2 regions of the Sulfobacillus thermotolerans genome follow, and region 1 is predicted to be linked to the other one. Evidence: predicted binding sites of a transcription regulator. Region 1 holds the regulator's gene; the other holds the start of a gene.
What was found. Region 1 encodes HrcA, which represses chaperone genes, less so after heat shock. Its sites were predicted from a motif close to TGTTAGCACTCNNNNNNNNNGAGTGCTAACA; they were not measured.
Positions count from the first base shown of each region.

Region 2: ORD20_RS03890 (co-chaperone GroES) is a predicted target of HrcA. The motif match lies at 2,219-2,249, and genes of this name have one in related genera.

Region 1 covers NZ_CP133983.1:2,283,142-2,286,556, reverse strand. Annotated here, with positions in the region: gene ORD20_RS11830 (DnaJ C-terminal domain-containing protein) at 1-1, opposite strand, end outside; gene grpE (nucleotide exchange factor GrpE) at 50-631, opposite strand; gene hrcA (heat-inducible transcriptional repressor HrcA) at 706-1,722, opposite strand; gene hemW (radical SAM family heme chaperone HemW) at 1,811-2,980, opposite strand; gene lepA (translation elongation factor 4) at 2,977-3,415, opposite strand, start outside.
Region 2 covers NZ_CP133983.1:771,737-775,151, forward strand. Annotated here, with positions in the region: gene ORD20_RS03870 (transposase) at 1-232, shown strand, start outside; gene ORD20_RS03875 (M20 metallopeptidase family protein) at 135-1,121, shown strand; gene moaC (cyclic pyranopterin monophosphate synthase MoaC) at 1,133-1,642, shown strand; gene ORD20_RS03885 (MogA/MoaB family molybdenum cofactor biosynthesis protein) at 1,614-2,093, shown strand; gene ORD20_RS03890 (co-chaperone GroES) at 2,287-2,589, shown strand; partial or broken gene groEL (chaperonin GroEL) at 2,712-3,415, shown strand, end outside.

The DNA of each region.
Region 1 (3,415 bases):
TTACTTGATATCCCTCCTCGTAATGCCAGTCCCTGACATCGCTATCCCGTTACTCCGGTAATGCTTCTTCTTCTGTGCTGACCGAAGCGCCTTGCCCTGTCGACACTTTAACCAAACTAGCCCGGAGGACCTGCTCCCGCCATTGGAACCCTTTGAGCAACTCTTCAACGATTGTTCCCTCAGGCTCGGCACTGTCCACCTGCTGGACCGCCTCATGAACCCGGGGATCAAAAGGCAACCCAACGGTTTCAATGGGGGTGACACCAAACCGAGTGAACACTTCATTAAATCCCTTTAGGGTCATTTCTAACCCTGCTCGCCAAGCTTTTGCTTCGCCTTCTTCCGGCATATACTTGAGTGCCCGCTCTAAGTTATCGTAAACGGGTAGAAAATCTTTCAAAATTGCACCCGTGACAAATCCCCTTAGTTCCTCTCGCTCTCGATCCATCCGCCGCCGAAAATTATCAAAATCGGCCTGAAGCCGCACTAATTGATCGTAGCGATCTTGGGCCACTTGCTGCCAATTCGTTGCATCCTCCTGAGGCTCTTGAGAATCCGCAGTCTCTTGCTCCATCTCCTGAGATTCCACGGTTTCCGGCTCTTCCTGGGATATCTCACGTTCGTCAGCCATCGATAATCCTCTCCTTCTCACATTCTACCTTATGCTACACCCAACCGATGTCGCCTCATACGCGCTTTTCGCTGTCACGCCCACCGCAAGGCTTGGGACAATTCGTCCGATACGACCTCTAACACGGTCATCACATAAGCATACTGCATACGCCGCGGCCCGACCACCATCACCTGCCCGACGATTCGTTCTCCCATTTGGTAGGTGGCCGTCACAACACTGCAGTCTTGGATGTCTGCAACCGATGTCTCCGTGCCGATCAGCACGGTTACCCCGCCCGTCATGGGATGAGTTTGGGCCATTTGCTCGACAGCCTTATCTTGCTCTAAAAATCCCAGAACCCGACGAACCTTCTCGATGTCATTAAATTCCGGGTAATTTAAGATGTTTAAGGGGCCCGCCAGGGTCATGCGTTCCTCGTCGCTACCATCGCGGGCTAGCCAACCTAAAGCCGACTTCCACAAAGACCAATGTTGCTTAAGGCTCGTCGACAACGGGTCTAGAATATAATTCTGCAAGTCCCGTATCGCCATGCCCGAAAATTCTCGGGAAAATTCCAGGGCCAGTTCATTTAATTGTGCTAAACTGAGTTCAGATGGAATGGAGACCGTACGGTTTTGCGTCAACCCATCTTCCGTACGCATGATAAGGAGCGCCTGGTCCGGGCCCAGACGGACAAAACGCAGCGCTGAAAAAATGCCGAGTTCCCAAGATGGTGCCAGCACAATCGAAGGATAGCCTGTAATATCACTGACAAGCCGCGCCGTCTGATGCACAAACCATTCCAATTCGCGAATGCGCGATTGATAGGTTGCCCGAATGCGTTCTAGCAAATCGTGGCCAATCGCAGGCCGCGCCATCAACTCATCCACATAAAAACGATATCCTTTATCAGACGGCACACGTCCCGCTGACGTATGCGGCTGTTCAAGAAAGCCCCAGTCCTCCAAATCCGCCATTTCATTACGAATCGTCGCAGGACTAATTCCCAGATTATATTTGCGTGCCAGTGTCCTCGAGCCCACAGGTTCTGCTGAGAGAATATAGTCCTCGGTCAGCACCTGCAAAATGCTGCGTTTTCTCGCATCCATGTTGTCACCTCCCACCCGAATTAGCACTCTAACCACACGAGTGCTAACGTATCCTACTAGCTAAAATAGCGTGCGTCTACAATCACTGTCAAGCACTTGCCGTCTCCTCGACAAATTCTCGAAATACGTAGTTGGCCACGTCAAATCCCCGCGCTGACAACCGAATCCGGTCTCCATCACGCTCGATGAGGCCTTGCTGAAGAAGCCGCCCCAGTGTACGCCCAAAGAGTGCTTCCGGCACGACGCCAAAACGGCGCACAAAGCGCGATCGCGAAAATCCTTGGCACTCCCGCAACCCTAACCAGACGTATTCTCGCATCTCTTCGGGCCGTGCTAACGGCTCCGCTCCTGCTTCAACAGACTCGCCGGCTAAAGATGCTTCGATATAGCGCCTAACCCCGCGCACGTTCCACCAACGCCGTCCGTGCCAGTATCCGTGCGCCCCTGCCCCCAACGCCAAGTAGGGGTTCATGGTCCAATAGAGCCGGTTATGACGCGACCACCGGCCATTTCGGGCATAATTGGAAATTTCATAGCGTTCAAGCCCGGCCCGTTCCATAAAATCGCGACCATAATCGGCCATGTCGGCTGTCGTGTCGGACAGTGGTAACGTCACCTGTCCCTTTTTTAGTTGCGTCGCCAAGGGCGTCCCTTCCTCAATTTGAAGCTGGTACATGGAAATGTGATCCGGTTCCAATTGGCATGCGGCGTCCAAAGTCTCGTGCCACTCCGCCATGGTCTGTTGGGGCAATCCATAAATCAAGTCCAGACTGATATTGGAAAAGCCCGCGGCACGGGCCGCAGATACCGCATCGCGAGCATCCTTTGCCGAGTGAATGCGATTCAAGCGCTTCAAATGATGATCCTGCAACGCCTGAACTCCTAAGGATAGTCGATTCACGCCCGCGTTCCGGTAGGCCTCAAGACGCTTTTTGTCCACCGTTCCAGGATTAGCCTCCATGGTAACCTCGAGGTCAGAGGATACCGTAAGAGGGCTTGTCAACACCTCGTGCAACAGCTCTCCAATGTGGTCAGGACTCACTAAAGACGGCGTGCCTCCACCAAAGAAAATCGAGACTAAGGGGCCACTTGGAACGTCTTGGATGCGTTCCCACTCTCGCATCAAGGCCTTCATATATACGGCATGATCTTGTTCGCCCATCCCTGTAACGGTGTTAAAATCACAATACGTGCAACGGGATTGACAGAAAGGAATATGCACATAAAGGCCCCAGTGGTTGATGGCCGGATCCGTCACTTGTCTTCCACCCGCAAGATGGCCATAAAGGCTTCTTGGGGAATATCGACACTTCCCACCGATTTCATCCGCTTTTTACCCTCTTTTTGTTTTTCCAACAGTTTGCGCTTCCGGCTAATATCCCCACCGTAGCATTTAGCCAAGACATCCTTGCGCATCGCACGGACCGTTTCGCGAGCAATGACGCGCCCACCAATAGACGCCTGCAACGGCACTTCAAAAAGCTGCCGGGGAATCAAATCCCGTAATTTTTCCACTAAAGCCCGTCCCCGATGATATGCCTTATCGCGATGCACAATGATCGAGAACGCATCGACGACTTCGCCATTAATTAAAATGTCCAAACGCACCAAGTCGGCTGGAACATATCCGCTCCACTGATAATCGAAGGAGGCATACCCACGGGTACGGCTTTTCAGCTGGTCAAAGAAATCA
Region 2 (3,415 bases), 1.5 Mb from region 1:
CGCTATTCGTCCTGGAGGATCTGACGGGGATGCGGGGGGCCACGGAGCGGGTCCGGCGACGGGATCGGTATACGTCCGTGTCGTGGTTAGATTTCTTGCAGATTTCGCATCACCGCTTAATTGGCACGGGGGTGGTGGGCGTGATTGCCCCCCATGCACAAGGTCCTGCCATGTTATTGCGCGCGGACATGGACGCTTTGCCGATTTTAGAGGCCACCGGCCTGCCTTTTAGCTCAGAAATCTCTGGCCGCATGCATGCATGTGGTCATGACATGCATACGGCCATGCTATTGGGCGCCGCATATTACTTAAAACATCACGAGGCGCAATTAAGCCACCCGGTTATTTTAATGTTCCAACCAGGAGAAGAAGGACCGGGAGGCGCTTTGCCGATGATCGAAGCGGGCATTTTAGACAATCCTCCGGTGAGTCGGGCCGTAATGGTGCACGTGGATAGCGATCTTGCCGCAGGAGTTGTTGGCCTGTTCAGCGGTCCCGCCATGGCCTCACCGAATGATTTTTCGATAACGGTTAAAGGCCGGGGCGGGCACGGGGCTCATCCGGATAAAACGGTGGATGCCATTATCGCGGCAACGGCGATTGTGCAAGCGTGTCAGACATTAGTGAGCCGCGAAGAAGATCCCACCGAGCCTTTAGTGGTGACGTTTGGCACAATTTGTGGGGGTTACCGGGAAAATGTGATTGCAGATACGGTAGAGATGACGGGTACGATTCGTATTTTGTCACCCAATAATCTCGACGGGACTCTTGAGCGCTTTGACAATTTGGTCCATCAAATCGCGCAAGCATACCGCGCGGAAGCTGTCATTTCTATGCACCGAGGATATCCTCCGCTGGTGGCTGATCCCGCCTTTACGGGTTTGGTGCAGCAGGTCTTGACACAGGAATTGGGAGAGGCTGCTGTCGTTTTACTGCCACGGCCATCGATGGGTGCGGAGGATTTTGCCTATGTCGCACAAAGAGTGCCCGCCACAAACGTGCATGTTGGCGTCGTGGGCCCGGATTTCGTCACAGGAATTCATTCGGCAGCGTTTAATCCCGATGAGCGCGCATTGCGAACAGGTGCCCAGGCGTTTGCGGCGATTGCGATGCATTTGTAGGAGGGTCATACGTGGGTACCCAACCAAACCATCTTAATGAACGTGGAGAAGTACATATGGTGGAAGTGGGCGAGAAGCCGGCAACCCGGCGCCTAGCGCGTGCCGTTGGGTATTTATCGGCGCGCCCGGATATTTGCCAAGCGGTTAAGAACGGCCAGATCCCTAAGGGTGACGTTTTGGCCGTCTCCCGCGTGGCGGGAATTATGGCGGCCAAAAAGACCAGTGACATCATTCCATTGTGTCATCCTTTGCCATTAACTCATATAGACGTCCAGATTGAAATTGAATCAGAAGCTTTTCGGGTGGAAGCGGTGGTGGAAACAACGGCTCCGACGGGCGTGGAAATGGAAGCGCTAACCGCGGTATCAGCGAGCCTTCTCACGCTTTATGACATGCTTAAAGGGATGGACCGAACCCTGGAGATTGGGCACATTGTCTTGTTGGAAAAGGCCGGAGGCCGTTCCGGGCATTTTCTTCGGGAAGGAGCTTCTCATGTGGACCATAGCGATTCTCACCAGTAGTGATCAAGGCGCTACGGGGAAGCGCGCAGACGAATCGGGGGCAATTTTGGCGACCCATTTGGAACAAGTTGGCAAAGTTGTCGAACGCAAGATTCTGCCCGATGAAGAAGAGCTGTTAGCTCAGCAGATGCAGAAGTGGATAGACCAAGGCATTGATCTGATTCTGACCACAGGGGGCACCGGGTTAGGGCCCAGGGACGTGACGCCCGAGGCTACAAGACGAGTCATCGACCGCGATATTTCGGGTATCGCGGAGGCCCTGCGACAAGAGTCGATGCGCCACACCCCCATGGGCATGCTGTCTCGAGGGATAGCGGGCCAGGCCAAGATGACGCTCATCATCAATCTTCCCGGCTCTCCTCGTGCGATTGAGGAACTCTTGCCAGTCATTTTTCCTGTTTTAGACCATGCGATGCACCTCATTCATGGGCAAACCACTCATGAAAAATGATGTTTAGGGTAGAACTAAAAAGATTTTACGAGATTGGTGGCCGTAAAGGGCCATATTTCCGGTTTCTGCCGGGAAGAGAATTATTTGACGTGTTTCGGCCTTTTGAGTAAACTGCTCTATGGGTACGTTAGCACTCGCTGAGCGTGAGTGCTAACAAAAAACATAGTTAGCTATTACTGAGGAGGGAACATCTGTGGAGCTTCGTCCTCTGGCAGACCACTTGGTAGTGGAAATGACAGACGACGATTCACTGCCTTCGGGGATTGTGTTGCCCGACACCGCGAAGGAGAATCCGCAGCGGGGACGTGTTCGAGCGGTTGGCCCTGGCCGACTCTTGAATGATGGTACCCGGGCACCTTTGGAGGTCGGACCCGAAGATGTCGTGCTGTTCGACTTGGAAGCAGCAAAGAAAGTTAGAGTGAACAATCATGATTACTGGTTGCTGCGGGAACAAGATGTTCTGGCAGTAATCGTGCCGGCAATGGTTCACGCCTAACCACATGCACCATAAACGCTTAGGAGGGTAACAGTTAATGGCGAAGCAAATCATTTATGAAGAGGAAGCCCGTCGCGCTTTAGAGCGGGGTGTTGACAACCGTGTTAGGTCAGCCATGATCAATGGTCACAGACACGGAGAAAATGGAAGCCGTCTTGTCCGATCCGTACATTTTGATTACTGACCGCAAGATTTCTGCTATTCAAGACTTGCTGCCTGTGTTAGAGAAGATCGTTCAGCGTGGCAAGCCCTTGGTTATTATTGCCGAGGACGTTGAAGGGGAAGCGCTTGCGACGTTGGTCGTCAACAAGCTGCGTGGAACATTGACGGCCGTTGCCGTGAAAGCTCCGGGATTTGGTGACCGCCGCAAGGCGATGCTCGAAGACATTGCCATCTTGACCGGAGGTCAGGTCATTTCTGAGGACATCGGGTTGAAATTGGAAAATGTGACGCCAGAGATGCTCGGTCAGGCACGTCAAATCAAGATTGCTAAAGAAGAGACCACGATTGTCGAAGGTCATGGCTCTGCGGAAGACATTAAGAAGCGGGTCGCAGTGATTCGCAAGCAAATTGAAGACACGACCTCTGATTATGACCGTGAGAAGTTGCAAGAGCGCTTGGCCAAATTGTCTGGTGGAGTAGCGGTCATTCAAGTGGGAGCAGCCACCGAAGTAGAACTAAAAGAAAAGAAACTGCGTATCGAAGACGCGCTGTCCGCAACCCGGGCCGCTGTTGAGGAAGGTATTGTAGCTGGCGGTGGCACCACCTTGTTGCGCGCCATTCCCGCAGTAGACGCCATTGAGGCATCGGGTGACGAGCGCATTGG